One region of the Thaumasiovibrio subtropicus genome, then DNA from elsewhere that is predicted to be linked to it. Evidence: predicted binding sites of a transcription regulator. Region 1 holds the regulator's gene; each other region holds the start of a gene.

Region 1 (10,513 bases):
TACTATGAAAACATTTACGACTTGCCTAACGAGGTATTAGCGCATTTAGCTGTGCTCTCAAAGAATGTTGCAATAGCGGTACGCCAAATGCCCGGAGTAGAAGGCGTCACTGTTTGGCAAAACAATGAACCGTGTGGTACACAAGATGTTTGGCATTATCATGTTCATGTCAAAGGGCGAATAGCTGGAGACAATGTGTATAAGGCTTCGCCAATTTTAACCCCAGAGTGCACCAAAGTAGAGTGGACGACTATCCTCACACAGCTTTTAGAAAATGTAGAATAGGTATTAAACGAATAGAAATAGGTTGACTAGCCCTGTGCAATGAATGGTAGCTGGTTTAGGACTAACGGTTCATAGCTATAAAAAAGGAAGCATCAATGTACAATCTAAAATTATCTTGCGTAGCGACGGTAGCCGTTATTTTTTCAAGTCTCACTTTTGCTGCCGATTGTGATGCTGTCAGTACACTTGTTATAGAGAGACTGGCAAATACCGCTGATGTGCCAGTTGATGTTGTCGATGTTGATGCAGCGCTTTCTCAGCAAAGCTTTTCTGTCGACCTGCTTTCTATACTGGATGTAGTCATTAATATTGAAGAGACCCTAGATATTAAGCTTAGTGATGAAGACGTTGTGGATCCCGTCGTCGAGCTTGATGAAGAGGGGTATGGTCCAGAGCTGAGAAAAGACATTACAGTGAAAGAGTTCCAAAATATTGTTTATCATACTTGTGTTCAAGGCGTTTCCACATAGAACACTTAACTAGAACTCTGGCATGGTGATTGGCGAAATGGACATTAACATGTGGGTTAATGACTTTATTTTTCTTGGGGATAATAACCTAGATTTGGTGTAGATCACGTTGATTTTAGGCGGATGTCATGACAGTTTTAAGTATGTACAAGAGTTTTAGAACTCAGTTTCCAAAGATTACTAAGAAAGCTGATGTTGAGCACATTCGTCTTTGGGGTGAAGTTAACCCAGAGTGTGCCTACTCTTGGTTTGGTAGTTTGGCAAATGTTTTGAATTACGAAATGGTGGTATCTTCAGCCGAGAACGACTATAAATCTCTCTTTGAGTTTTTTCGTAGTAGCTATTTAAATGGTGAAAGTGAAGTGCGAGACTGCATTGATGTATCTTTTGTGGAAAACTTATTTTTCAACGTTCCTGTAGAGAAAGTAGCACCATTTTGGGATACTTTCCCTGACGTATTGAAACAACTCTATGTACGGTTTCATGGCAGAAAACCTACCTATTAATAACTAGCAAAAGCACTAGCAATTTAGCGATGTGGCAGAGTATTTTACTTGGTCGTTTGGTCGTTTGGTCGTTTGGTTGTTTTGATATTGCTGTTTAAAGAGGTCGTAGAGAATGCGGGATGAACCATGGTTTTGGATGACGTGTCACTTGAGTTACAGTGGCTTGTTATCCTAGTGATAATTTATCCACTTGTACTTAGCCTAATTTACATATTTTTTTATTCAAGCAAGCGAAAAGTGATCAATATTTGCTTTCATCTCATTTGGCTACCGGCCACTAGCTTTCTGATTTACGATACTATGATGATAGAGAAAGAGTATGGCACTGGGTTGGAGGCCATCACTGTTCCGGGTAATACCGTAGCAGATAAAGAGTACCGGATCGAAGATGATCCCGAGTTTCATGCTTGGCTGACGGGTGAGAATTAAGCGATGTTGAGAGTAAGTTTACCTTGCTTTTCAACGCGGACGATTAAACGGGCAAAAACTATACTCAAGCTACCTCAAAGTACTGGATTAAGAAGCCGTCTACTCTATTAGTCATTTTGTCTAACTAGAAGGTGGCTATTCAAATGTAACCTCAGATATAACTGTGGGAGTTATCATCAAGCTTCGAAATCTCCTAGCCGAGAAGTTCGGTAATGAAGCCAAAGCGATACGAACTACTTACCACGTTCTTGATTTGTCTTTGATGAGACTGACCACGTATTGATGTCTGGTTATTAGGCGGTATATTATATAAGCAATGTGTTGAGTAACATTGGTGCGAATATGAATCTATCCGAAACAATATTCTCTTATAATAGTGCCGCATCAGGTAAAGTATCCATACGAACTATAGAAGAGCAAGGTGTTTTGTTCTTTTCTCTTCATGATGTAGTTCAAACAATTTCTGCTGAAAATCAAGTCCTTGAACCAACCTCTCGTCCTTCTGGTTCAATGTTAAGTTTGATGAGAGGGCATGCCACTCATTTGCTTCAAGATGAAATCAGGGTAAGAGATAACGTCCCTGATAATATTTTGGATCCTCTTTTCGAAAGCTATGTCACTCAAGCAGGCTTGCTTCGAGTTGTCCTTCAAGGTAACTCACCTGCTTGTATTAAATTCCAGAAATGGGTATTGGAAGATGTCATTCCGTCAGTATTGGAACGAGGGGCATATACGTACCCATCCACGAATCAAACTGGAACTTCCTTATCTCTTGAGGGAGAGTTTGATGTAGAGACGATGCTTGTACTCCAACTCCAAGAGACCCGTGAACGTAAGGCAGCAGATGCTGCTTTAAAGAAGCAAATGAATACCATAGCTCAAGATATTGGGGAGCTACGAAAACAAATTGAGCAAGTAGAGTATTTATTGGTGGCAGACCATTGGTATGGTGAGAATCTTTCTAAACCAGACCAGTATCTGCTCTTTGCACATTGTTTGAATCTTTCGTCTGATGGTTCTGGTTCATATAAATCTCAGAAAAGAAGTAGCGGTCGTGACATCTGCTCTAAGGCTTTCACTATCGAGACGATTGATAAGGCAGTACTTTTGTTTGAAAGCAGTAAGAGAAATAACGAAGTACAGCAGTAGAGCCATAAAGTCAATCACATACATGACTTCCCCATCAAACGCTGAGAAATAACGAAGTACAGCAGTAGAGCCATAAAGAGCCTCGAATATTCGAGGCTTTTGTGTATTTGAAGGAAAGGAATCGTGCCGTCAACTCACCATAATAGGGCCCCCAAAGGAGGTGACAGGGGGGACTTCGCCGTTGAACTTCTCGATCTCGACCAAGCAAGTATTGGCGCTGGTGGCTTGCGACAGTTCCGATGCACCGATATCGAGTGTCATAGTGTTTGGATCACCATAAGTATCGATAGCGCCGACTTTCTCATTCAAGGGGCCATACCATGCGCCTTCTTGGAGCCGCACTACACCCGGTGGATAGTCATCCGACACCACTGCACCTACTAGAGCTTGGCCGCGATCGTTGTAGATGCGGACTAAATCCCCATCAGCAATACCGCGTGCTTTCGCATCTTCTGGGCTCATGTATAGCGGTTCACGTCCTTGTACGGCATAGGTTGCTCTAAACTCTTCCGACTCGCACATTTGTGAGTGTAAGCGCTTATCTGGATGGCAAGATTGTAACCAAAGCGGGTAGACATCTGATTTTGGACCACCGTGAGAGCGTTCTGCTTTTTCAAACCACATCGGATGGCCACGACACTCTTGATAGCCCATGCGATCGATAGTGCGGCTAAAAATCTCAATAAAGCCTGACGGAGTGCCGAGTGGTGCTATTTCAGGATCTTCACGGAAATCAGCATGGCGAATATAATCAGAACCCTGCCCAAATTCGACCAAGCCAGCTGCCCAGAACTCATCGAATTCGGGCATAGCAAACTTGCCTTTATTGGCTTCACGGCATTCGTTGTAAAGCATCTTGACCCAGTCCATCTCGTCCATGCCGCGGGTATACGCTTTATGTTGTCCCCATCGACGAGTGAGCTCAGTGAAAATTTCGAAGTCTGTCTTTGAGTGATAAAGTGGGTCGACCAGTTTATGCATGGCCAGAATCCCACTGGCTGAATATGCACCGTAGAGATCGATATCGTTGCGCTCAAATTGTGTACATGCAGGCAATACGATGTCTGAGAATCGGCATGTCGCTGTCCAGCAATAGTCGATGCTTACCACCGTATGCAGTTTTTTGAACGCTTCTTTCATCCGGTTACGGTCTTGGTGATGGTGCCAAGGGTTATTGCCACTGAATACCATCATTTTGATATCAGGGTAGGTGACGGTTGCTCCGTTATAGTTGATTTTTTTGCCCGGTTCGAGCAGCGCATCGACCCAACGCGCGACGGGAATTGTGCTGCTGTAGCCGTTGTAGTCTTTATTATCATGTTTAGGCTTCATGCCGGGGTCGAGGTTTCTTGGAAATCCGCCAGGACCTGCTGCGCCCGTGGGAGGGATCCCAATACCGCTGTAGTGGTGTGCATAAGAGACACCGCCGCCGGGTTTACCGATTTGGCCAAGCATAGCGGCGACAACGGCACCCATCCAGTAGGGCTGCTCGCCATGCTGCTGACGTTGTATTGACCAGCCAAAGATAATTTGCGTGCGGTTATTGGCCATTAAGCGTGCATAGTCGCGAATAGTGTCAGCATCTATGCCACAAATAGCGGCCGCCCATTCGGGTGTCTTTTCTGTCTCATCTGCGGCGGTACCCAATAAATAGGGCAGGAAGTCATCAAAACCTAATGCGTAAGTGTTGATAAAGTCCTTGTCGTAAAGGTCTTCTTTGTAAAGTGTATGCGCAACGCCAAGCATGAAGGGCACATCGGTTTGCGGATTAATGTACTGATGCTCGCAGTCTAAGAAGTTCTGTGTTTTGGTCTTTACAGGGTCTATGGAGATAACGCGGATCTTTTTGTCGGCGAGGTTCTGCTTGAGTTGTTCGTAGTAGGCATAGGATTCATGGGTTTCACACTGCCAGCCGACTTGGGTGTTCTTGACTGGGTCATTCGCCCAGAGGATAAGTACATCGGTATGCGCAAAGATTTTAGGCCAAGAAGTTTGTTGGGCATAGACTTCGGTTGAGCCAAGGATGTAGGGGAGAATGGTTTGCCCTGCGCCTGTTGAGTAGTCGCCAACCTTGGTTAAAAAGTGGCCATGCATACCGACTGCACGTTGCATATGGCTTGTGCAACTGTGGAATTGTCCGGTTTGTCGCCAGCCTGTTTGCCCAGCATGTAACGCCCAAGGTCCGAAGTTAGTTTGTACATATTCGAGTTCTCGATAGAAAAGATCGAGTGCTTCATCCCAAGTGACCCGAACGAAACGGTTGTCGCCACGTGTGTCGCTGCTGTAGCGATGTTTCTTGAGCCAATTGAGGCGAACCATTGGGTAACGCACCCTTGAAGGGTTGTAGATCACCCCTTTGATACCGTTGATCATATCAGTGGGGTGTTTATCGAATGCTAATGGTTCAATCTCTTGCACTTTACCTGCGTAAACGCGTGCTCTAAATGCACCGAAGTGAGAACCGGATGTTTTCCATGTGCCTAGCGTGGCGTCTTCCTCTGCGTTGGCAAGTGGCGCAACTAAGCTAGGGCCGATAGCAGCTGCAACGCCTGTGGTCGCTAAGCCTCTGAGAAACTCACGTCGACTTACTGTCATCATTTCCTACCTTACTCAGTGATGATCTGAGAAATCTGAAGAATGTTTTTGTAGATATTTCAGTACTAATGCTTCACTGTCCGCGTCAAGATTGACGAACGACAACATGCCATTAAACATGCCAGGCCATGCATTGGTACTAAAGTGAGCGGGTGCGGGCTGCGTGTGACAGATACTGCAGTTGGTCACATAAGATTCATCGGCTTTTGCCCACAGTGCATCAGGCGATGAGAGGAAAGAGTCTTTCTCTGCCCAAAGTGTTGCTGTGACGCGTTCCCAACCAAGGCCTGTGAGGTCATCTTCTTTTTGCTCGAAGACTTGGATAATGTCGTCGTTGGCCGCTGCTTCTTTGGTGAGTGCGGCTGAGGGTATGTTTAACCCAAAATCTTCGTTTATCACACGACCAAAACCTTTGGTTTTTCGCCACCCTTCTATATTGAACTGAATCGCATTGCCTTGTTCAGCAATGACGGTAATTTTGGTTGCGGGATTGAGTAGGCCACCTTCTGTGGTTAGATTGGCGTCTTCATAAATGTTGAGGTGACGGACACTGTAGTAACTTTCACCCACGCTGTAGCGGGTGCTATGTGATTGCTGCACTAGTTCGCCTATCATACCGCCAGAGCTTTCCATCCCTTCCGGCAGCTTGTGAGCAATGCCTTTATGGCAATCGATACAGCTTTGGTCTCTTTCCGCGGCTTGCTCCATTTGAATGCGCGCGGTATCCGACATTTGGTCCCAATTCATACTGGCGTAACTGTGGCAATTTTTACACTCTAACGAACCGTTAGCCGAAAGGCGTTCCCATTCATGTTGGGCGAGTACTAAGCGGCGGTCTTCAAATTTTTCCACTGTGCTGATGCTGCCCGCAAACCAAGCGAAGACTTCTTTGCTGGCTTGTACTTTACGGGCGATTTTATCTGTCCAATTGTGCGGAACATGGCAATCGGGACAGGTGGCTCTGACACCAGAATGATTTGACCAGTGAACGGTTTGCTGCAATTCAGTGTATACAAGATCATTCTCAGGTTTGTTATGGCATGAGATGCAAAATTCTTCGGTATTGGTTGCTTCTAGCGCAGTATTAAAGCCGCCCCAGAAAATAATGCCGGCAACGAATCCGCCTAAGCAAAGCACGCCTAGGCTAATGCTTGTCGCAGGGCGTCGAAATGTCCGCCACATCGCGGAGAGAAGCTTTTTCATAGTGGCCTCGCTGATAAAAAAGCGTGGTTATAGAAAGTCAGTAAGCGTTTGAGATGGTTTGTTAGCCGTGGCCGGGCGGACCCCAGAAAAAGATCTGCATCATCCAGATGAAGAAGCCGTATCCGCCAACGATGATGACCGAAAGGATAGGGAAGAGAAAAATGACAATGAATAGAAAGGTTTTCCACTCATCACTGCGTTGCGACGTTGTTGTTGTATTGTTGTCCATGACATTGCCCACCTGAGTGCCATGAATGGAGTATAGACCCTGTACTTGGTCATGGCGGGCTGAAAAGTAAAAAGGCCGACTTTCAATAGAAAGTCAGCCTTCTCAGAATTTGTTGGCATTTAGCCTTATAAAGTCGTCATCCACCGAGCTTTGACAGGAGCTCTTGACGTCGGTCTTCGGTAACGACAGACCAATGTTTCCCTGTGATTGCGCCCTCCAATGCCCAAAGTAATTCGACGTTTAGCGATTCGCCTTGCGTGTCTTGCAGTTGTCTGAATGCCTGTAAAGCGCCTTTTTCTACGAGCTCTTCAACAGTGGTAATACCCGCTTTTTTCAGCATTCGTTCGTTTGCCAATCTCAGATTGGGTAAATCTTTGATTCGGTCAGGCAACTTCGCCTTTTTTGCCTCTTGATCCTTTTTATCCTCTTGCGCTGCGGTGAGTGCGAGGGATGCTTGAGAGATGATCTGATCTTCGTCATCCCACCAGGTGTCAGGTATTGCATAATACTTAGTGACAACCGGGAACCCACGCTTTTTGTAAACGTAAGGCTGGAATTGACTCTCCTTGAACTGACGCTCGTTACTGGCGTTAGCACGTAGGTGAAGTTTATCGTTTACAACAAGTGCGAACATGGTTTCGCCTAAGAAAAGGCCAAAACCGCCAAACATTGAACGCGACTTAATTGTCCCAAAACGACTGAGTAACTTTATTGAAGTTTTTAGTACTGGTTTGTCCATGCTACATCTCGGTGATTATGTGAATAGGTCACCACTAATCAGAGCTAGGAACCAAGAATAGACCAGCTGCAGTTCCTGAATGTCAACGCTCTGTCAACTTCCGTGTGTACAACTAGTTTTTCCATCGGCAACCCCGCTACCATTTACCAGATTCGTTAAAAATCTTGTATTTAGGCCGGAAGCTTTGCGTCCCAATCTTTCGAATGGTTTGCCCTGTTCGTGACAATATTTAGCTTATATCAATATAGGTTTTGATCTTCGTCCCAATAAAAACGTGATATTGGTACCATAATTTTGACGGGAAATTTGATAAGTGCAGAACAGAATATTGGCGTATTTGCATAAAAGGCAAAAAAATGCCCGCTTGTTCTCAAAGCAGGCATTTATAAAAAGATGATGAATTTATTTCATACGTTTTACAGACTTACGTACTACCAATTCGGGCTCCATGACGAATAATTGGCTATCGTGTTCTTTATCTTTAATTCTCGCCATCAGTAACTCGACTGCCTTTTTACCTAAACGGTGCTTAGGCTGGTGAATTGTCGTTAAAGGTGGTGAAAAGTAAGGAGATAAATCAATGTTGTCATAGCCAATCACCGAAATATCGTCTGGTACACTAATACCTGCCTGCTCAAACGTACTGATTAACGCCATCGCCATAATGTCATTGAAGCAGAAGATAGCAGTAGGGCGTTGATCCATTGCGATGAAATCTTGCGCCGCTTTCACTGCCGTTTCGCACTCAAAGTCGCCTTCGATAATCCAATCTTGATTGATAGGCAAGTTCGCCTCTTGCATCGCGGCACTGAATCCTTTCATGCGCTCGACACAGGTATTGCGCTGCAAATGGCCTGACACACAACCAATCTCTTGGTGGCCATTGTCGATGAAGTGACGCGTGGCGAGATACGCCCCTTTCTCTGCGTTATCGCGAATCTTATCTGTGGTAACAGATTCTGGTCCCCAGTCCATAATGACCATCGGTAGATCTTTTTGACGATTGAGAATGGCAAGTAGTTCGTCATCAAGATCTGAGCACATGACGAGAAGACCATCGACGCGTTTTTCAGCTAACATGCGTAGGTAATCACGCTGTTTGTTAAAGTTGCCTTCGGTATTACATAGAATCAGTGTGTAGCCGGCTTTGTAGCAATACTCTTCAACGCCGTGAACCACCTCGGCAAAGAAAGGGTTGTTAGATTTGGTTACTAACATGCCAATAGTGCGGGTAGAGTTACACTTCAAACTACGCGCAACGGCACTTGGCGCATAGTTGAGTTCGTCGATTGCTTCCCACACTTTTTTCTGCGTAGCTTCTGCGACGAATCGAGTTTTGTTGATTACGTGCGAGACAGTCGTCGTTGAGACGCCAGCCATGCGCGCAACATCTTTAATGGTTGCCATTTTTTTCTTCTAATATCGTATCTGCCAGCAGTACGCATCGCTGGCTATTATTGAGTGGTTGCGTGTAAACGGTCACAGCAACATTTCATTATGTAATCGCTTGCGTTCACATTCTACTGAGTAAGGACGATAGTGCAATCTTTATGAAATGATATACGGAATTTTAGCGCGACATTGTGATATCAGGGGTACCACTTGCGGCATTTCTCACCACTTGTCTACGTGTTTATCACTATTCAGCACTATGGGTTTACGAATTGCTTGGGTAGTTTATACGCTCGATGCAATCCCATCTCGAGTTACTGGCCGTATTTGCAGTCTGTGTCATTAAATAACATCATGGTGTAGTGTGGTGCCTTTGATACTGTTCAATACAGTAACTTAAGTCGTATATCAAAAAAGCTTGAAGCAGTTCTGCACTGGTTGCATAAAAACCAAAGCGGTCATTTTGACTAACGCGATCGACAAACTGGGGGACCCATTTGACGAGGTAACGCTGGATAATGTCGATTTGATCATTGAGGTGTCTCGCAATTTGCTGGTCGCTTTCATGTTTATTCATATTAATGATTAAGTTACCAACAAAGTCGAGAATAATCGCAATGTGATCTGCGGGTTCATTATGTTGCGCATCTAAACCGATTTGATGTTCTATCAGTAGTGCGCGAATTTCTTGTGCGGTTTCGCCGTGGGTTAATTTATCTTGGCTTAAATAGACTGAGGCATAAGGTATTGCACTGGCGCGATCACCTGTTAGAAATAAACTACAAAAATCTGCGGCAAGCTCTAATTGTACATCTTCTCGGGAATTTAACCGGGTGAGGGCATGAGAGAAATGTTCTGAGGCATCTTGTAGCTCTTCTGCTTCTGACAACTGCTGAATAAAAGCAAGAAACTGTGGACTCATATAATGCTGCAGTTGTTTCTCTGTTAGTTCAGTAAAAAACAAAGAAGAAAACCACCAGTACATTTGGGCACGGTTTTCATTAATCAATGGGTCGTTCATAGCCACATCTACACTCTGCATAACACACTGAAAGTATAGATGCTTTTTAAGGAGAGCAAAAAGAAGATGCTTATTTGAATATACTCAAGTCACCTCAAGATGCTTGTTCAGCGCGAGTTTCTAGGTTTGCCATCGCGGCACTGCTTTGAAGGTCTAGTCGACTACATCAAAAAGCAGTAACAAAGGTGGCGAGCCAAAAAACTCGCGCTTTGGGAAGCGACTAGCGCCCCGATTTCTGCGTTAAATGTGTTCGAAAGGGGAAAGCCATTCCGTTACCCCTTTGCCTTGAACTCGCCGCGTTAGTCTGCTTCCTGTTGCTTGCTTCTTAAGCTTTGCCTGTTGAGGCGGCGGTAGTTGATTACTGTCGTGCGTTTATCTGTCTCGCAAGCTCGAGCAATTTAGGCAGGCTAATGATGCTCTGCTTAGCGATATCACTTTGCTCATCAAGGACACATTCAAGAATTTCTTCTGTGGTGAGCGGGTTAGCCAGTACAA
Region 2 (10,513 bases), 1.7 Mb from region 1:
CAATTACTTGCTTGATAGTGCACCGAAACGCTTCTTGAACTTATCAACACGACCACCAGTGTCAACAACACGTTGCTTACCAGTGTAGAACGGGTGACACTTGTCACATACGTCTAGGTTGATGTCGCCTTTGCTCAAAGTAGAGTTAAAAACGAAAGTGTTGCCACAAGAACATTTCGCGTTTACACCTTTGTATTCTGGGTGAATACCTTGTTTCATGGGATAACCTCAAATAGAAGTCCGTGTCGCTCTCCCGATCCTAAGCCGGGCACCACACGTCGTTAATCGTGCCATCGCTGCATCATAGGTATACAACGATGAATTTAGGCGGCGTATAATAATCAATCATGTCGTTGAAAGCAACCAACATCATCGATTCCCTCTCTTTACCTTGCACCAAGCAGAGCAGTACACTGTGGAGTTGTTGTGCCACTATCCCTGCTCTTAACAGTAAAGCACAACACTGTCTTTTTGCTGAGTCCATTGGAGTGACACTATGACCTCACCTCGCATTGCGCGCGTCGCATTGCCCGTACCGCTCGATCGCCTCTTCGATTACAAACTCGAGGATGATCAGCACCCCGAGGTTGGCACGCGTGTCATCGTTCCATTTCAGCGTCGAGAGCTGGTTGGTTTTGTCACTGAACTCACCGAACACTCTGAGTTTAAGCAGCTAAAAGGCATCAAACAGGTTCTTGATGAGGCGCCTTTGTTACCTAAGACGCTTTTCTCACTTCTGCAGTGGGCCAGTCAATTCTACCAATACCCATTTGGCGATACCTTGAGCGTTGCTTTGCCGAGCTTGCTACGCAAAGGGGAGCCTGCCAGCCGTAAACCCACGAAACAGTGGCATCTCACGGCGCTTGGGCATGAGCAGAACCCCACCGTCATCGCCAAGCGAGCCCCGAAACAGGCTCAAGTGTTAGGTTTGCTAATGCAGGGCAGCCGCGCGCACAGCGAACTGCTCGCGGAAGAGGTGACCTCTGCCACCTTAAAAACCTTAGCTGAAAAGGGTTGGGTAAAAGACGAGATTAAGCTTCCGGTCAACAGCACGTGGCAAACCGAGCCATCGGAAGAAAAGCCTGTTCTCAACACAGAGCAATCTGTTGCGATTGCCTCGATCAATGCCGCTGAGGGTTATCACTGCTATCTGCTTGAAGGCGTCACCGGCTCAGGTAAAACCGAGGTCTATCTCAACATCATTGAGCCTGTACTCGCGAAAGGGCAACAGATACTGATACTGGTCCCTGAAATTGGCTTAACCCCCCAAACTATCAACCGTTTCCAAAGGCGGTTTAAAGGGGTACCGCTGTCAGTCATTCACTCTGGGCTCAATGATACCGAACGTTTAACCGCGTGGCTGGATGGGCGAGACAAGCAAGCAGGTATCATCATAGGTACGCGCTCTGCCCTGTTCACGCCGTTTCAATCGTTGGGCATGATCATCATTGATGAAGAACATGATGCAAGCTATAAACAGCAAGATACGCTGCGCTACCATGCTCGTGATTTAGCCGTCATGCGTGCCGCAAAAGAGCAAATACCGATCATTTTAGGCTCAGCAACGCCTTCTCTGGAGTCGTTGCACAATGCACAGCAAGGTAAATATCACCACCTGACTCTGACGCAACGCGCTGGCACCGCGGTCGCAGCACGCCATGGCATCCTCGATATTAAAGGGCAGTACCTAGAAGGAGGATTGTCTGCCGCATTAATCGCGGAAATGCGTAAACACATTCAGGCTGGCAATCAAGTCCTCTTGTTTCTCAATCGACGTGGCTTTGCGCCCGTGATGATGTGCCATGAGTGTGGTTGGATTGCTGATTGTGAGCGCTGCGATGTCCATTACACCTATCATGCACACAGTCATGAACTGCGCTGCCATCACTGTTCAACGCAACGCCCTGTCTATCATCAGTGTCAGTCTTGTGGTTCAACCCAACTGATCACCGCGGGCGTAGGCACCGAGCAGTTAGAACAACAACTCGAGACCCTCTTTCCGGAACAAAAGACCATCCGGATCGATCGCGATAGCACACGACGAAAAGGCAGCCTAGAGCAATATTTGGATGATATTCATGCCAATCAATACCAAATACTCATCGGCACCCAAATGCTCGCCAAGGGACACCACTTCCCGAATGTCACTTTAGTCGCCTTGCTGGATGTGGATAGTGCGTTATTTAGTAGTGACTTTCGCGCACCTGAGCGTCTTGCGCAGTTGCTCATCCAAGTCGCTGGTCGCGCCGGTCGTGCCAGTAAACCCGGTGAAGTACTATTGCAAACGCACCACCCAGATCATCCTCTACTCAAGACGCTGCTACACAAAGGCTACGGTGAGTTTGCCCAATCCGCGTTAGAAGAGCGCAAACAGACCGCCCTACCTCCCTATCGTTTTCTCGCCATGTTGCGCGCCGAGGCTAACAGTAGTGATGCTGCGGCCGCCTTTTTATTTCAAGTCAGGCAAATTCTTCAAGCGAGTCCGGTAATAACGCCAGAGATCGAACTACTCGGCCCCAATCCAGCGCCCCTAGCCCGCCGCGCTGGCAAATATCGCTGGCAGCTGCTTATTCAAAGTCCGCAGCGTCGTTCACTTCAGCAACTCCTGGCGATTGCCCGACCCGCTATACAGATGCTACCCGACGCCAAGCGCGTGCGTTGGACATTGGATGTCGAGCCTCAAGAGCTGAGCTAAATGCCAGCCGATAGAGGCGAATGTGATACAAAACAGCACAAAATCTGGTTTCAGCAACCCGTTACACTTTTATTACTCTGTTGATTGAGAACTGTAAGCATATCTGTATTTTTCTAAGGGCAGGGATTTCCTTTTTTTGAGGCAGTTTCAGGGCCTATTGACAAAAATATCGCCACTAAAATCAGGGTCAAAGGTTGAATAGATGAAAGATATGTGAGGCAAATCTCTTTTTTGCTGAAAAAAGTGATGAATAGCCTGTGTTTAATAGTCATGCAAGCGCATAGAATAGATAACGTATTTTAACAAGCAGTAATACGCACGTTTGTCAGCGCAGGCTGATTGCCCGCTTTAGGCGATCCGGCTGGCACCCCTGAGAGAAGAAATAGCGAGGATATACCCCTATGGCGACAATGAAGGATGTTGCCCAGCTTGCCGGCGTTTCAACCGCAACTGTGTCACGCGCGTTAATGAACCCGGAAAAAGTATCGGCGTCAACAAGGAAGAAAGTTGAGCAGGCGGTCATGGAGGCCGGATACTCTCCTAACTCATTGGCACGTAACCTACGTCGCAATGAGTCCAAAACAATCGTTGCAATCATTCCAGATATTTGTGACCCCTTCTTTACTGAAATCATCCGCGGTATCGAAGAAGCGGCCATGGAATACGGCTATCTCGTTCTGCTGGGTGACAGCGGTCAACAACAAGTTCGCGAAAGTTCGTTTGTTAATCTCGTCTTCACCAAACAAGCGGATGGCATGTTACTGCTTGGCACTCAGTTACCATTTGATGTCAGCAAGCCAGAACAAAAGAACCTCCCTCCTCTCGTCATGGCGTGCGAATACGCCCCCGAGTTGGAATTACCTACGGTTCACATCGACAACTTAACGGCGGCATTTGAAGCGGTTAACTACCTCACTCAAATGGGCCACAAGCATATTGCTCAGATTGCCGGCCCCGATGAAGCGGCACTGTGTGAGTTCCGCTCACAAGGTTACCAGCAAGCATTGCGACGCTCAGGTGTGCCCCTTAATCCAGCCTACACCGTGCAGAGTGAGTTCTCTTTTGCCGCCGGTGCCCGCGCCGTGACGACATTACTCTCACTGCCTGAGCCACCTACAGCCATCTTCTGTCACAACGACGTGATTGCGATTGGCGCGATGCAACAAGCGAAACGTCTTGGCGTCCGAGTTCCTCAGGAACTGTCGATTGTCGGCTTCGATGATATTCAGTTTGCCGAGTACTGTGATCCACCGTTGACCACCGTCTCTCAGCCTCGTTATGAAATTGGACGACAAGCAATGATGATGCTTCTTGATCTATTACGAGGCTCAGATGTGCAAGCAGGCTCACGCTTACTCGATGCTAAACTGGTTATCCGTGAAAGCGCCGCACCACCAGCACAATAAATGCGATACCAATCAGGCTCCTGCACTAGTCAGTGCGGGAGCAAGTTTGTACTATTAAGCCACCCCATCTTACGAATAATATAACGTGGCAACTCGAGATTACGTAAAGCGCGGCCGTGGCGGCGCAAAGAAAAAAAATACCCGACAATCCCGTCGACAGCCTTCAGCAAATAACCCGTTTCCGGTGAAATGGGGCATTATCGCCCTCGTCTTAGTCGGCGCACTGGGTTATGGCCTCTATTTTTTATCAACATCCCCAACGCCCGAGACACCGGTCAACCAACCCGTTTCTCCCACACCGCCAAGCCAACCGGCTAAGCCCGTGACTAAGCCTGCAACTAAGCCAACGCCAAAACCAACGGCGGATATCCCTCCCCTGCCAGAAGAAGAATGGCGCTATAAAGATATCCTCGAGAATAAAACCATCGAAGTCGATGAAAAAACGCAACCATCTCGCCCGAGCCGCCCTTATCAAATGCAGTGTGGTGCTTACCGTAATGCAGGGCCTGCCGAAGAGCGCAAAGCGATGATCGCGTTCCAAGGTCTTGTCAGTGAAATTCGTGTGAGCCAAGGCGAAAAAGGCGAATGGCACCGCGTCATTCTCGGCCCTTATGATAGAAAGCGTGATGCCGAACGCGATCGCAATGTCCTTCGCCGCGCGGGTATCGAGCCTTGCGCGATTTGGCATTGGGAATAGTCGTAGACTCAAGCCCCCGCAGGGTGCTTGAGTATTTCACTTAACACCAGTCATACAGAGGCTAACCGCTTTATCGCATCGGGTTAGCTTTCGCTGCTTGAAAAGTATTTCCCTAGTCCCCAGATATAGACCATGGCTTATCTGGCATACCTGCCAGCACAATATTGAGGTTAACCGTGACAACTATCGTATCCGTACGCCGCGGCAACAAAGTCGTTATCGCAGGAGATGGTCAGGTCTCTCTGGGAAACACCGTAATGAAAGGCAATGCCCGCAAAGTTCGCCGACTCTACAACAACAAAGTACTGGCAGGATTTGCTGGCGGTACGGCTGATGCATTTACGCTTTTCGAGCGCTTCGAGCGCAAACTCGAAATGCATCAAGGTCATCTCACCAAAGCGGCCGTTGAGCTAGCAAAAGACTGGCGCACTGATCGCTCACTGCGTCGCCTTGAAGCCCTTCTCGCGGTTGCCGATGAAACAGCATCGCTGATCATTACCGGTAATGGTGACGTCGTGCAGCCTGAGCACGATCTGATCGCCATAGGTTCCGGTGGCAACTTCGCGCAAGCAGCAGCGACCGCATTGCTCGAAAACACCGAGCTAGATGCGCGCACGATTGCCGAAAAATCGCTAAAAATCGCTGGGGATATCTGTGTCTTCACTAACCACAGCCATACCATCGAAGAACTTGAAACCGAATAATAGGAATGCCCATGTCTGAAATGACTCCCCGCGAAATCGTCCATGAGCTTGACCGTCACATTATCGGACAAGATAAAGCCAAACGTGCCGTGGCTATTGCGCTGCGTAACCGTTGGCGTCGCATGCAACTGAACGATGACCTACGTCCAGAAGTCACGCCAAAAAACATTCTGATGATTGGTCCTACTGGTGTCGGTAAAACAGAGATCGCTCGCCGCTTAGCGAAGCTCGCCAACGCGCCCTTCATCAAAGTGGAAGCGACCAAATTTACCGAAGTGGGTTACGTCGGTAAGGAAGTGGAAACCATCATTCGCGACCTGACTGATGTCGCAATCAAGATGACGCATCAGCAAGCAACGGAAAAAGTACGTTTCCGTGCTGAAGAACAAGCCGAAGAACGTATTCTCGATGCGCTACTGCCACCGCCGCGTGATGCATGGGGTCAAGCAGAAGAAGCCGAAAGCAACTCTAGCACCCGTCAATCTTTCCGTAAGAAACTACGCGAAGGCAAACTCGATGACAAAGAGATCGACATCGATGTCGCCGCGCCACAGGTTGGCGTCGAGATCATGGCCCCTCCTGGCATGGAAGAGATGACCAATCAGCTGCAGAGCATGTTCCAAAACTTGTCTGGTAACACAGAGAAGAAGAGCCGCAAGATGAAAATCAAAGAGGCGCTCAAGTTGGCAACGGAAGAAGAAGCAGCGAAACTCGTTAACCCTGAAGAGCTAAAAGAGCAAGCGATTCATGCGGTCGAAAACAACGGGATTGTTTTCATCGATGAAATCGACAAAATCTGTAAGCGTGGCGAAATGTCGGGCCCAGATGTCTCGCGTGAAGGTGTTCAACGCGATCTGCTGCCACTCATCGAAGGTAGCACGGTATCGACCAAGCATGGCATGGTGAAAACAGACCACATCCTCTTTGTAGCATCAGGCGCATTCCAAGTCGCTAAACCTTCCGATCTTATCCCGGAATTACAAGGCCGTTTACCGATTCGTGTTGAACTGGAAGCACTGAGCAGCGATGATTTCAAACGTATTCTCACCGAGCCTAAAGCATCCCTGACAGAGCAGTACACCGCCCTGCTTAAAACAGAAGAGGTTAACGTCAGCTTCAGTGAAGAGGGGATTACCCAGATTGCCGAAGCAGCTTGGCAAGTCAACGAAACCACAGAAAACATCGGTGCGCGTCGTCTGCACACTGTCATGGAGCGTCTAATGGAAGAGATTTCATTCGATGCAACAGAGAAGTCCGGTGAGACGCTTAACGTTGATGCCGAGTACGTAAAATCTCACCTTGGTGAGCTGGTCGCCGATGAAGACCTAAGCCGCTTCATTCTTTAGCGCACCCACAAAACCTGTTCAAAGCCCCGAATACTCGGGGCTTTTTCACATCAATCCCTTGTGATCACACTGCCATCGCAGCATGCTGAGATAGAAATTGGCGTAGAAACTGCAACTTAATAAGTTTTGGGTATATCATTACCCCATGTTTACAGCAGTTAGTGATAGAAATGTCGTCATCTTCTTTATCGATTTGGGCAAGTGCTGCTCGACCTAAAACCCTCCCTCTCGCCATTGCGTCAATCACCTGCGGCAGTGCTGTCGCTGCCATTGAACATCCGTTCTCTTGGAGTATTGCGGCTCTGGCACTATTAACGGCCTTACTGCTGCAGATACTATCCAACTTGGCAAACGATTATGGTGATGCGGTAAAAGGCACAGATAATGACGACAGGTTGGGCCCACAGCGGGCGATTCAGTCCGGCGCTGTTTCTTTAGCTAGCATGAAACGCGCGATCGCGTTTAATCTGCTCCTCACCGTTGCAAGTGGTTTGTCATTAATTTTACTCGCAACAAACAGTACCCAAGACTTGTTCAGCTTTATGCTGCTAGGCGCGATGGCCATCATCGCTTCGATTGCCTACACGGTCGGCAACAAGCCCTATGGGTATATGGGCCTAGGCGACCTTTCCGTGCTTATCTTTTTTGGTTGGTTAGGTGTTGCTGGTACTTACTACTTGCAAACGGGCACCATCGAGTCATTGGTTTTTCTGCCTGCGACCGCCTGTGGTCTACTCGCCGTTGGGGTATTGAATATCAATAACCTGCGCGATATCGATAACGATAAAGCCTGCGGAAAACTGACGCTGGCTGTGCGCATGGGACCTACTTGGGGGCGTGCATACCATCTCTTTTTGCTTGGCGGCGCCGTGCTCTGCTTAACCGTATTCGCTGCATTCGAAATTCAGTCGCCTTTCGGATGGTTGTTTCTGCTCGCCTCGCCACTCTTACTCAAACACGGTTTGGCCGTTCATCGCTCCGCAGATGGCGCAGCACTTCGACCTATGATGGCTACCATGGTGAAATGCGCGCTATTAACCAATTTGCTCTTTGCTGCCGGTGTCATGTTAGCTTAACCACGCATTGTTACCTTGCGAACTGATTGCAAAGGCGCAGCAGGCAGTTATACTGGATTTACAGTACTTTCCTCAACCACGGCAAGACGTTAGCTTATGGAATACAATACTTCAGAACTGTGTGACATCTTCCCCGATCAAGTGGACGTGGTCGAACCTATGTTCAGCGCGTTTGGCGGTCGCAATACATTCAGCGGTCAGATCACGACTATCAAGTGCTTTGAGGATAATCGCCTCATCAGCGAAACCTTGAGCCAAGACGGTGAAGGCAGAGTACTGCTTGTCGACGGCGGTGGCTCATTGCGGCGCGCACTGGTCGATCTCGATACCGCACAGCAAGCGTTGGATAATGGCTGGGAAGGACTCATTATCTATGGCTGTGTTCGCCATGTGGAAGAGCTGGAAGAGTTAGACATCGGTATTCACGCTCTCGCATCTATCCCTGTGGGTGCAGACGATAAGGGATTAGGCGAAATCGACACACCAGTCAACTTTGGTGGCGTGACCTTCTTACCGGAAGATTATGTGTATGCAGATCTGACTGGGGTGATTTTATCACCTGAGCCACTAGAGATAGCAGACGATACTGACGAAGAAGCGTAAATAGGCTTGGCGCGGCGTGCCGCGCCAACGGACGGGATTATTACTCCACGTCATCCATTTTGCCAAGCAATGCGCGAATACGTGCTTGCCATTGCTGATGATCTTCACGTAGGCGCTGGTTCTCTTCTTCTAAAGAACCACGGCCACTGCGCAATTCACTCGATTCTTGCTCCAGCGTTGCATTCTTTTCTTTCAGTTCTTCAATTTCCATTTGTAGCAGGGAAATGGTATCCACAGCCATCTGTACTTTGGCTTCTAGCTTCTCAAGAATCTCGATTGACATAGTTTTCACCTTCCATTGCCGGGCGATCCCGAGCGTCGATAAACAAGTTGCCCTCAGGCAGAGAGCCCTATTGTAACCAGCTTGCGAACAAGGGCTACCCAATTTGATAAATTTCAGGCATGACCGCCTGAAAAAAGACCACTTTTGACGGATGGCTGACACAAGTACAAGCGTTTTTATTCAATTACTCAAACCGCCTTTGTTTGGAATAAAAAATCAATCCATTACGCTGTCATCAGTAAAAAATTTCATAAAGCCACCGACAAATGACGCAAACGTTTCCCTAGCTGTGCTAGAATCCCCGCCGAGTTTATAGCCCCCATTTATCTATCTTTCGGAGTTATCATGAAACGCGACTTAGCGATGGCTTTTTCCCGTGTCACAGAAGGTGCTGCACTAGCTGGCTACAAATGGCTTGGCCGTGGCGACAAAAACGCCGCTGATCAAGCTGCGGTAGAAGTAATGCGCATTCTGCTGAACAAAACCGATATTGATGGCGAGATTGTCATTGGTGAAGGTGAAATCGATGAAGCACCTATGCTTTATATCGGTGAGAAAGTAGGTAAAGGCGGTGATGCGGTCGATATCGCAGTAGACCCGATTGAAGGTACACGTATGACAGCGATGGGACAGAACAATGCCCTTGCTGTTCTTGCGGCTGGTGAAAAAGATTCTTTCCTCAAAGCACCAGACATGTACATGGAAAAGTTGGTTGTTGGCCCAGCGGCTGCCGGTAAAATCGATTTAAGCTTGCCGCTTGCCGATAACCTAAACAACATTGCTGCTGCATTGAACAAATCTCTGCAAGAGCTTGTTGTCATTACCCTTGCTAAACCTCGCCACGACGCCGTTATCGCAGAAATGCAAGCGATGGGTGTGCGCGTTTACGCAGTGCCAGATGGCGATGTAGCCGCCTCTATCCTTACTTGTATGCCTGATAGTGAAGTCGACATCATGTACTGTATCGGCGGCGCACCAGAAGGTGTGGTTTCGGCTGCTGCCATTCGTGCACTGGGCGGTGATATGCAAGGCCGCTTGCTTCCACGCCATGAGGTCAAAGGTGACAACGACGAAAATCGTCGCCTTGGTGAAGAAGAAATCGCGCGTTGTAAAGAGATGGGCATTGAAACCAACAAAGTACTGGCGTTAGGCGATATGGCGCGCAGTGACAATGTGGTTTTCTCTGGTACGGGCATCACCAAAGGTGACCTACTCGATGGCATCACACGCCAAGGCAACATGGCGACCACAGAAACGCTACTTATTCGCGGTAAATGCCGTACTATCCGCCGCATCAAATCGACTCACTACCTCGATCGTAAAGATGACGGAGTCAAAGAGCAGGTACTGTAAGTCTGCCGACTGATATCGCTACGGCGGTATCAGTCCCTATTTTCCTCCTCACCGCTTTCCGCTATATCTCCCTCCCTTACGCATTTTTTTCTATAACACTTGCCGCGACAGCAAACAGTTAGCTAGGATTAATAAATAAAGTGTTTGCTTTACCAGACGCTCTTTAGATGGAAGTCGTAAGTAATGAAGACGGTAGACAAAATACTCCAACGCCTGAAAAAGTTTGGCAGCGCCACAGCCAAAGAACTCGCAGATGAATTTTCCATGACCACCATGGGCGCGCGCCAGCACCTGCAAGGCTTAGAGCAAGAAGGGTTGATCACTTTTTTTGACGAAAGGGTCAAGGTGGG
Region 3 (10,513 bases), 980 kb from region 1:
TGCAGTGATACTTCACGATGGCGGAGATGACGGAGGGTTTTTGGCCTTGATCGATACCTGATACCGTTAACGTCGTCGCGGCATCCATGGCATAAGCATTCCCTCCAATCCGCGCGAGTGGCTCTTCAATGCCTTCCATTTTACCTATCGGGAGTTTGAATTGACGACGAATCCGCGCATAGGCACCGATAGCGAGAGCGGCCGATTTTGCGCCGCCGGTGGAGTTGGAAGGGAGAGTAATACCACGACCCACCGACAAACATTCGACCAGCATTCGCCAACCTTGACCAGCCATCTTCGGCCCGCCGATGATGAAGTCGAGTGGTACAAAGACTTTTTCGCCTTGTGTTGGACCATTTTGAAAAGGAATGTTGAGCGGAAAATGACGGCGTCCTATTTTCACTCCGTCGAGATCCGTTGGGATCAATGCGCAGGTGATCCCGAGCTCTTCTGTGTCACCGAGTAAATGATCGGGATCGGAGAGTTTAAATGCGAGTCCAAGGACGGTGGCGATCGGCGCAAGTGTGATATAGCGTTTGTTCCATGTGAGTTCCATACCAAGGATCTCTTCACCGTCCCACATGCCACGTTTAACCACACCAAAATCAGGGATCGCGCCAGCATCGGAGCCTGCTTCTGGACTCGTGAGGGCGAAACAAGGCATCTCTTTGCCGACAGCAAGGCGTGGTAAGTAGTGGTTACATTGGGCTTCGGTACCATAGTGTTGTAACAGCTCGCCGGGGCCCAATGAGTTTGGGACACCGACTGTTGATGCCAGTACACTCGAGACGCCAGTGAGTTTTTGTAATACCAGAGATTGTGCATACGCAGAGAACGCCAGCCCGCCGTACTCCTTTTTGATAATCATCGCGAAGAAACGTTGCTCTTTGAGGTATTGCCAAATAGGCTCTGGAAGGTCGGCTAACTCATGGGTAATTTCAAAGTCATTGGCCATTTTACACACTTCATTGACTGGCCCCTCCAGAAACGCTTTCTCTTCAGCAGTCAGCCGCGGCACAGGGACATCGTGAAGTCGTTGCCAATCTGGCTTTCCTGCAAACAGTTCAGCTTCCCACCATACCGTCCCGGCTTCAATGGCAGCTTTTTCTGTTGGGGACATTTCTGGCATCACACCACGAAAGAGTTGCAGTAGCTTATGGCTAACTGGCAAGCGTAAAGAAGGTGTGTTCAAAAAAAGGAATAACGCAGCCGCGGTGAGCCAAGTATATAAACCGACAATGGAGAAAGCGGTGCCAATGAGCAGAGTGATCGCTGTGATGAAAGTAAAGGTCTTCAAACTGGCGCGATGGTACGCGAGAGTACCGAGTACGCCAATCATGAGTAGAGTAAAGCTGAGGGTTGTCATAGTGCTCTCCTTAAGACCTTGGTAAGAGGTCTAACCACTTATTGAGTGTAATGTCATCTTTGATAAGTTGTAAAATAATTGTGAATAAGCTTGTGAGCAGGATCAGTGTTTTTACTCTAATTTTCAGAGAATCAACTGTTTACAGATTGCGCAGTCAAATTTGGCTATTTCGCACTACACTTTGTAATAGATCTATTAAATTCAAACTGTTATGGCGAATGGGTGTTTGGGGGCTGTTCACAACCTCCGGGCGCAAAGGTCGACAGATTTTGTTTTTTGCAGTTAAATGATGGCAAGGCTTAGCTGTAGCGTACAGCACTGACAAAAGAGACTGATATGTATAGCGATTTGATTCGCGGTGAACTAGAAGAAGCCGCACGTGTTTTGAATGAATTCCTAAGTAATGACGACAACATTTCTGATATTCAGCGTGCAGCGGAGATGCTAGCGGCGTCTTTTAAGCAGGGCGGAAAGGTACTATCTTGTGGTAACGGTGGCTCGCATTGCGATGCGATGCATTTTGCCGAAGAGCTGACGGGGCGTTACCGTGAAAATCGTCCTGGTTATCCTGGTATTGCGATTTCAGACCCTAGTCACCTGTCTTGTGTCAGCAATGATTTTGGCTATGACTATGTGTTCTCGCGCTACGTGGAGGCGGTAGGTAGCCAGGGTGATGTGCTACTGGGTATATCGACATCTGGTAACTCAGGCAACATCTTGAATGCTATCGATGCAGCTAAGAAGAAAGGCATGAAAACGATCGCATTGACCGGGAAAGATGGCGGTAAAATGGCAGGTCTCGCGGATGTAGAGATTCGAGTGCCGCATTTCGGCTATGCTGATCGTATTCAAGAAATCCATATTAAGATTATCCATATCCTGATCCAATTGATTGAGAAAGAGATGGAAAAGTAATCAAAGGAGATCACAAGGAATATGTGTGAACTACTTGGCATGAGTGCCAATGTGCCGACTGATATCTGTTTTAGTTTTACCGGTCTGATGCAACGAGGCGGAAAGACCGGCCCTCATTGCGATGGTTGGGGCATCACGTTTTATGATGGTAAAGGGTATCAGAACTTTAAAGATCCTAATCCAAGTTGTGAGTCGCGTATTGCGCAGTTAGTGCAACAGTACCCCATTAAAAGTTGTGCCGTGATCAGCCATATTCGCCAAGCAAACCGTGGCTCGGTGAGTTTAGTCAATACGCATCCCTTTACTCGTGAGCTTTGGGGGCACTACTGGACCTTTGCACACAATGGTCAGTTGAGTAATTATCAGGGATTGGAGACGGGACGTTTTGTGCCGGTTGGCGATACGGACAGCGAGATTGCCTTTTGTTGGTTACTCAACCAATTGGAGCAACGTTTTGCGACCCGCCCTGATGACGACGCACTCTTGTTTAGCTTCATGGCGGAATGTTGCGATCAGTTACGTGAGTTGGGTGTTTACAACATGCTGCTTTCTGATGGCGATGTCGTGGCTAATTACTGTACCAATAACCTACATTGGATCACGCGCCGTGCACCCTTTGGTGAGGCGTCCTTGATCGATGAAGATGTCACCATCGACTTTCAGAAAGAGACCACCCCAAACGATGTGGTCTCCGTCATTGCCACACAGCCATTGACAAACAACGAACAGTGGCATCGTATGCTGGTGGGGGAAATGTGTGTGTTTAAGAAGGGTGAAGTGATTTATCATCGTGAAGGCACGCCTCATCCAGAGCCTCAGCAGGGCAATGAGGCAACATCTTCGCAGTAGCGAAGTGGCTGGAAACACGGCATAAAAAAACGCGACTCATTGAAGTCGCGTTTTTTGTTGCTTAACAAACGATTACTCGTCGCTCGCATAGCCTTGTGAGGGCAGCACTTGCCCATCTAAGATCGCTTGCTCATTGTTCATGACTAAACGCCCAGAGACAAACCAATCAGCAACAAGCGGATAGATGCGATGTTCTTGTTGTTGAACACGCGCTTGTACGTCATCGGCTGTGTCTTCCGGAAACAATGGCACCTTCGCTTGCAAAATGACTGGACCGCCATCAAGCTCTTCAGTGACAAAGTGCACACTTGTGCCATGCTCTTTGTCGCCGGCATCAATCGCACGCTGATGGGTATGTAGGCCCGGATATTTTGGCAGTAACGAAGGGTGGATGTTAATCATCTTGCCGAGATAGCGACGAACAAACTCACCAGATAAGATGCGCATATACCCCGCCAGAATCACTAAGTCTGGCGTGTAAGCATCAATTTTATTGGCAAGCGCATCATCAAAGCTATCGCGGCTGTCGAAGGCTTTCGCATCTAAGCTAATCGCATCCACACCGGCTTGTCGTGCGCGCTCTAAGCCATAGGCACTCTCTTTATTGGAGAATACGGCTACAACTTGGCTGTCTGCAATCTTACCTTGTTCACAGGCATCCAGAATGGCTTGTAAATTCGAGCCACTGCCGGAAATCAGCACAACGATCTTTTTCATGGCTTAGATAATCTCTACTTGCTCTTCGCCTTCGGCTGCATCGGCGATCTTGCCGAGTAGCCAAGCGTTTTCACCTTCTGCTTTCAAGATCTCAATCGCTTGTTCAGCTTGCTCTTGAGGTAGAGCGATAACAAGACCAACACCACAGTTGAAAGTACGGAACATTTCGTAACGCTCAACGTTGCCTTGCTCTTGTAGCCAGTTGAAGATTGCTGGCCATTCCCAGCTGTTGCCATCAACAACGGCTTTGGCACCTTCAGGTAGAACGCGTGGGATGTTTTCCCAGAAACCACCACCTGTGATGTGAGAGATAGCATGTACATCGGTGCTTTCTAGCAGCTTAAGTACTGACTTCACATAAATCTTGGTCGGCTCAAGCAGGTGCTCAGAAAGTGCTTTACCTTCAAGCTCTTCAGAAAGATCAGCTTGAGACACTTCGATGATTTTACGCACAAGCGAGTAGCCATTCGAGTGAGGACCACTTGAACCCAGTGCAATCAGTGCATCGCCCGCTTTCACTTTGGTACCGTCGATCACTTCTGATTTCTCAGCAACACCGACACAGAAACCGGCGACATCATAGTCTTCGCCATGGTACATGCCAGGCATTTCAGCCGTTTCACCACCGATCAGTGCACAACCTGACTGCAGACAACCTTCACCAATACCCGCAACAACAGCCGCTGCCGTATCAACGTCTAGCTTACCTGTCGCGTAGTAGTCCAAGAAGAACAGAGGCTCTGCCCCTTGAACAATCAAATCGTTTACACACATGGCCACAAGGTCGATACCGATTGTGTCATGCTTTTTCAAATCCATTGCCAAGCGTAGCTTTGTACCTACGCCGTCCGTACCTGAAACCAGTACAGGCTCTTTGTATTTTGTTGGTAGCTGGCACAAAGCACCAAAGCCACCGATACCGCCCATCACTTCAGGACGATGGGTGCGCTTTACCACCCCTTTGATACGATCAACCAAAGCATTACCAGCATCGATATCAACACCCGCATCTTTGTAACTAAGAGAAGAATTATTGCTGCTCACAAGGGGACCCTCACCGCATTGAAGATAAAAAAGCGGGGCTATTCTAACAGCAGACGTCACCTAAAGGAAAACGTTTGCGTAAAAATATTTTTTCTAGTTATTGTCACGCTAAATTGGCGTGCTGAGATGTGATGAGTACGTGCTGCAACAGAAGATAATGATGAAGTGCATGAAAATGGTGTGATTAACTATACGAAAATAGGCAGTTAGTGGGTGCGGATAGCTGCCATATTCGTGGGTCTGAGGTATAATTTCCCCATATTTATCAGTTCGAAGAATAACTAATTAGGACAGCATTCTATGAAAATCGTTGAGGTCAAGCACCCGCTGGTTAAGCATAAAATTGGATTGATGCGTGAAGGTGATATCAGCACCAAGCGTTTCCGTGAGTTGGCAACCGAAGTGGGTAGCCTATTGACCTATGAAGCAACGGCGGACTTTGAGACTGAGAAAGTGACCATTGAAGGGTGGAATGGCCCCGTTGAGATCGATCAAATCAAAGGCAAGAAGGTCACCGTTGTGCCTATCTTACGTGCTGGTCTTGGTATGATGGACGGCGTACTGGAGCATATTCCTAGCGCGCGAATCAGCGTGGTTGGTATCTATCGTGATGAAGAAACCCTTGAGCCGGTGCCTTACTTCAACAAGCTGGCTTCTAACATTGATGAGCGAATGGCATTGGTTGTCGATCCGATGTTAGCAACGGGTGGTTCAATGATTGCCACGATTGACTTGCTGAAAGAGAAAGGCTGTAAAGCGATTAAAGTGCTGGTGCTTGTCGCGGCACCTGAAGGCATCGATGCGTTGGAAAAAGCGCACCCAGATGTTGAGCTATATACTGCCGCTATCGATGAGAAGTTGAACGACAAAGGTTATATCGTGCCGGGCTTAGGTGACGCTGGCGATAAGATCTTTGGTACTAAGTAAGCACTGAGTCATCTTCGAGAAAAGGGCGTAACCGCTGGGTTACGCCCTTTTTTGTTGTTTAACCGATGTGCGATGACTCTGTTAGCTATGTTTGGATGTGTCACCCAAGTCTTTTGGGAGCACGAGGTTTAGAAGGATAGCGACAATACCACAAAGGCTAACGCCTTCTAGGCTATGCTCACCAATGCCTAATGCCATGCCACCAATACCAAAAACAAGTGTAATCGCGACGATGACAAGGTTTCGAGGTGCGTTCAAATCTACTTGGTTTTTGATCAGTGTATTCAAACCCACCGTGGCAATGGATCCGAACAGCAAAATCATGATGCCGCCCATCACAGGGACTGGAATTGTTTGCAATAGCGCACCAAGCTTACCGACAAATGCGAGTGTAATGGCAGTAATGGCAGTGTAGGTCATGATCACCGGGTTAAATGCTTTGGTCAGCATGACAGCGCCTGTGACTTCACTGTAAGTGGTGTTTGGTGGAGCACCAACCATAGAGGCAGCAATGGTTGCTACGCCATCACCTGCGATGGTGCGATGCAGGCCAGGCTTCTTGATATAGTCCTTTCCGGTCACATTCGATATCGCGAGCATATCGCCGACGTGTTCGACGGCAGGTGCAATTGCTACCGGGATCATAAATAGCACAGCGCTGAGATTGAACTCAGGCAAGGTAAAGGCTGGCATGGCTAGCCAAGCGGCTTGCTGCACGGGCGTGAAATCAACCACACCAAAAAACAGACTCATGCTGTAGCCAACAATGATGCCGGCCATGATAGGGATCAGTTTAAAGAACCCTTTTGCAAAGACGCTGACGGCAATTGTGGTCAGCAATGAAGCGGCAGCAATGAACATCGCGATACTGCCATCAATAAGTTGCACCGCACCATCTCCGGTCTTGCCAAGGGCCATGTTGACGGCGACAGGGGCTAGCCCTAAACCGATCACCATGATCACTGGGCCAACCACAACAGGGGGAAGTAATCGATGAATGATGGCAACACCGCGTACTTTGATGAGACCGCCGAGGCAGATATAAACCAAGCCTGCAGCCATCAGTCCGCCCATGGTGGCAGGGATCCCCCAGTTTTGAACACCAACAATGATAGGGGCGATAAAGGCAAAAGAAGAAGCGAGAAAGATGGGGACTTGGCGTTTGGTAATGAGTTGGAAGAGAAGGGTACCGGCACCTGCGCCGAAAAGAGCAACATTGGGGTCTAGGCCGGTCAGCAACGGCACTAAGACCAGAGCACCAAATGCAACAAATAGCATTTGCGCTCCTTGGAGTATATGCAACATAATTAGCCTCGCAAAAAAACAAAATCGGCAGATCTTATCACTTGCCCTGCTTACTGCCTACCACTGTTATATTTGTCAGTTATAAATCCTGTTATTTTCACACGATTTTCGGTGCAAAATGTGCGGAAAATGGCACTTTAGTCCTTTGGTGTGTTCTAACCGAAAGGACAGAAAAAAATGCCTTACCAGACTACGACGGCAGTTAAGGTTGCCTTCACTGTCTAGTTGTCCAGATATCGATTTCGAATCAACAATTTGTGTTGGGTTAGGGTATTATTAATTTGGTCAATTAAATGAGCCATTAGTGATAATCTAGAAAAGCGTTATCAGTATGCTTGAAATTGACCTGACATAAGGCAGGTAGAGTGACACCTTGATGCATAATGCAATTTATCAGTGCTGAAACGGTATTAGGGCAAGGCTGTCGGTTTTGCCAAACAGAAAAGCAGTAATTTAGTGATTTGTGAATCTTTTTTGTCTTAAAACATTGCTGCCCTAAAGGGTGGACAGTAAGATCATCATAGAGTGATAGTTTAACGAGTGAAGTATGTTTAGAGTGATTTCAATGGCCCTCGGCTTGTTTTTCGCAGCTTGTAGCGTAAACGCAGCAACGGTGGCCAACCTGTATCATGTGCAGGTACCGCTGGCCGACAGTGATCGTGGCAGCGAGCAAGCAGCTAGGGAAGCCGCCTTCGAACAAGTGTTGATTAAGCTGACCGGCGATGAAGCCATTCTGGATAATGAAGCGTTGAAAAAAGCCCAGTCAAGTTCAAGCCAATATGTCCGGCAGCTTAGCTATGGCCAACTGGATGGGGCGAGAAGCTTGAATGTGGTGTTTGAACCCGCGCAAATGCAAGCGTTATTGACTCAAGCGCAAGCCTCATTCTGGCCTCAGGAGCGTCCATTGATGCTGGTCTGGATGGTGGAAGAAGACAATGGTCGTCGCCAAGTTGTTTGGGATCAATCAACAAATCCAGCCATAGGAAAAATTAAGCGCGCTGCAGATAGTCGCGGTGTTCCTATGTTGATGCCTGTGGGTGACTTTGATGACCAAACTGCCGTGACTGTGCCCGATATTTGGGGCGGCTTCGCGCAACCTGTTGGTGTGGCTTCTGAACGCTATGCAGCAGAATCTGTGCTTATGGTGAAAAGCCGAACACGCACGGGTGAGAAAGCGTTGGAATGGAGCCTGTATCCTGTCAATGCGAAAGTGATGCAAGGCCCAAGACCAGAAGTGGTACGTGGACAAGCATTTGGTGATGATGCCTATGATCGGATGATGGCGGATATTGCTGCCTTTTATGCTAACCGTTATGCGGTACCTTTGGGTGTGAAAGGCGAAGAAGGTCTGCAAATCACGGTCACCAATATTGATCGCTTTGAAGAGTTGGTCGCCATCGAACGTGCGTTAACTGCATTGCCGAGCGTGGCATCAGCAAGCATGGTGCAGTTTACTGGGAATCAAGCTAACTTTGCGATCAACTTATTGGGTGATGAGGCGACATTTGAACGTGAGTGGGTAGGGCATAGTCAGGTTGAGAAGGCCTTTACACCCGCGCCACCGGTCATTGATGTCAGTGGGGCTGAAACAACCCAACCAACCCCTCTTCGTCCCGTTTATGCATGGCAGTAAGACTGGATTGATGGAAAGCCTTAAAGAGATTAAAACCGCTGTTTACAGCGGTTTTGTTACATCTGAACGCTTATTTTGATTCGTGCTGAAAACGGGCTTTTTCTGCTTTCTCTACTTCAGAGAGTTTAGGCAGCCTGCTGCCGAGCTCTTTGCCTTTAGCTCTAGCGAAATAGGTGTTAGAGACAAAACTGCTGCTGACTAAAATGAGTTCAATGACAGCAAGCCATCTCTCCCCTTCATCAATCCAAAGAATCGTAAAGGCATGCATAAAATAGAGCATCAACACAAAGTTAGCCCAAGCATGCGTATAGGGCTTACCTTGCAAGATACCTTTCAAGGGAAAGAGGAGTGGCGGTACCCAAAGCGCGAGCAAAAAGTATCGTGATAGTTGCTCGTGAGGTGATAGCCATCCATGCCATGAAATGACCCAAGCGAATAAGCTGAGATAGCTAACGAGGGCGAGCTTTCGCCATGTTGTAGAGACAAATTTCATAACAGTTTTACCGCGGTTTGCGCCAACCTTTTCCCCATACATTGAGCCAGTTGGATCTCTTCCTTCGTCAACCCATGACTGAGGTGAACCACATGACTTGGGCCATAAGGTGTGCCCCCTGAACGTGTTTCGTGCAACGTTGGCTCAGAATATGGCAGCCCTAATACCATCATGCCGTGGTGAAGGAGTGGCAACATCATGGATTGTAATGTCGTCTCTTGGCCACCGTGTAGCGAGGTAGAGCTGGTGAAAACGCACGCGGGCTTTCCCTCTAAGCTGCCGGACAACCACATTTTACTGGTGCTATCGATGAAATGCTTGAGTGGAGCAGCCATGTTGCCAAAACGCACAGGACTACCCATGGCGAGTCCAGCACATTGTTGTAGGTCAGCTTCGCTTACCAACGGGTCTTGACTGCTTATACGCGTTTCCTCTGAGGTAATCTCAGCAACAGTACGTAGTTTTGCTTCACAGCCGGGGACTTTTTCAATGCCTCGCGCGATCTGCCTAGCCAGAGCGCGAGTAGACCCGTGTCGGCTGTAATAGAGCACCAAAAGAGTTGCCATTAGAGGATATCCAACACCTGCTCGGGTGGACGACCCAATGCGGCCTTATCGCCGTTGACGACAATAGGTCGCTCGATTAGCTTTGGATTATCAACCATGGCTTGGATGAGCGTTTCTTCACTCACACTGGCGTCTCCTAGGTTTAACTCTTTATAGAGGGCTTCTTTGGTACGCATTAACTGACGCGGATGATCAAAGTTAAGTTGCTTGAGCAAGGTGACAATTTGCGCGGCATTAGGTGTGTCATCTAAGTATTTCACCACGGTTGGCTCAATGCCTTTTTCTGTTAATAAAGCCAAGGTTTCGCGGCTCTTCGAGCAGCGTGGATTGTGATAAATGGTAATTGACATAGTGCTTTCCGGTGTTGTTAGAAATATGTTGTGATTGTATGTGTTTTCAGAAGAGGAAACAAAAAAGAGGACAGAAAATCTGTCCTCTATCATGTTGTTAGCGCGGTATAGGTTTGGGTATTACAAGGCTTCGAATCGTTGTCTCGCGATACGGAGTTGATCAATGCGCGCATCATAAATTGACTGCTGCATCGAGCCTGTTTCAACGATGCGGCTGGCCTGAATATAGTCGGATATTGCCTGATCCCAACGACCTCTTAGCGCAAATTGCTCTGCACGCGTTGCCAGTTCACCAGCACGATCCCCTGTTTTCGCATAGGCTTCATTGAGCATGGCCCAGCCGTTAAG

The links. The regulator PurR, encoded in region 1, represses purine synthesis genes. The targets are predictions, from matches to a motif close to TNANGNAAACGTTTNCNTNA.
Region 2: a site for PurR is predicted at 9,078-9,097, ahead of glpX (class II fructose-bisphosphatase). Genes of this name have one in related genera too.
Region 3: a site for PurR is predicted at 4,954-4,973, ahead of purM (phosphoribosylformylglycinamidine cyclo-ligase). Genes of this name have one in related genera too.

What each region holds. Positions count from the first base shown of each region.
Region 1 is NZ_AP023054.1:1,851,389-1,861,901, reverse strand. Features, by position in the region: gene TSUB_RS08395 (HIT family protein) at 1-285, shown strand, start outside; gene TSUB_RS08390 (hypothetical protein) at 381-755, shown strand; gene TSUB_RS08385 (DUF7674 family protein) at 884-1,261, shown strand; gene TSUB_RS25190 (hypothetical protein) at 1,562-1,690, shown strand; gene TSUB_RS08380 (BRO-N domain-containing protein) at 2,033-2,839, shown strand; gene torA (trimethylamine-N-oxide reductase TorA) at 2,969-5,434, opposite strand; gene torC (pentaheme c-type cytochrome TorC) at 5,450-6,637, opposite strand; gene torE (trimethylamine N-oxide reductase system protein TorE) at 6,699-6,866, opposite strand; gene TSUB_RS08360 (TfoX/Sxy family DNA transformation protein) at 7,003-7,605, opposite strand; cyclic di-GMP riboswitch class I at 7,729-7,828, opposite strand; gene purR (HTH-type transcriptional repressor PurR) at 8,008-9,012, opposite strand; gene torD (molecular chaperone TorD) at 9,350-10,006, opposite strand; gene panP (pyridoxal-dependent aspartate 1-decarboxylase PanP) at 10,377-10,513, opposite strand, start outside.
Region 2 is NZ_AP023054.1:184,000-194,512, reverse strand. Features, by position in the region: gene rpmE (50S ribosomal protein L31) at 4-219, opposite strand; gene TSUB_RS25165 (hypothetical protein) at 302-433, opposite strand; gene priA (primosomal protein N') at 497-2,695, shown strand; gene cytR (DNA-binding transcriptional regulator CytR) at 3,097-4,101, shown strand; gene TSUB_RS00940 (SPOR domain-containing protein) at 4,187-4,798, shown strand; gene hslV (ATP-dependent protease subunit HslV) at 4,975-5,502, shown strand; gene hslU (HslU--HslV peptidase ATPase subunit) at 5,514-6,848, shown strand; gene TSUB_RS00925 (1,4-dihydroxy-2-naphthoate polyprenyltransferase) at 7,019-7,924, shown strand; gene rraA (ribonuclease E activity regulator RraA) at 8,021-8,527, shown strand; gene zapB (cell division protein ZapB) at 8,568-8,810, opposite strand; gene glpX (class II fructose-bisphosphatase) at 9,156-10,163, shown strand; gene TSUB_RS00905 (helix-turn-helix transcriptional regulator) at 10,347-10,513, shown strand, end outside.
Region 3 is NZ_AP023054.1:2,835,887-2,846,399, reverse strand. Features, by position in the region: gene fadE (acyl-CoA dehydrogenase FadE) at 1-1,366, opposite strand, end outside; gene lpcA (D-sedoheptulose 7-phosphate isomerase) at 1,703-2,281, shown strand; gene TSUB_RS12605 (class II glutamine amidotransferase) at 2,303-3,130, shown strand; gene purN (phosphoribosylglycinamide formyltransferase) at 3,203-3,847, opposite strand; gene purM (phosphoribosylformylglycinamidine cyclo-ligase) at 3,851-4,891, opposite strand; gene upp (uracil phosphoribosyltransferase) at 5,192-5,818, shown strand; gene TSUB_RS12585 (uracil-xanthine permease family protein) at 5,900-7,123, opposite strand; gene TSUB_RS12580 (DUF2066 domain-containing protein) at 7,671-8,756, shown strand; gene TSUB_RS12575 (DUF2069 domain-containing protein) at 8,827-9,249, opposite strand; gene wrbA (NAD(P)H:quinone oxidoreductase) at 9,246-9,815, opposite strand; gene arsC (arsenate reductase (glutaredoxin)) at 9,815-10,165, opposite strand; gene bepA (beta-barrel assembly-enhancing protease) at 10,286-10,513, opposite strand, start outside.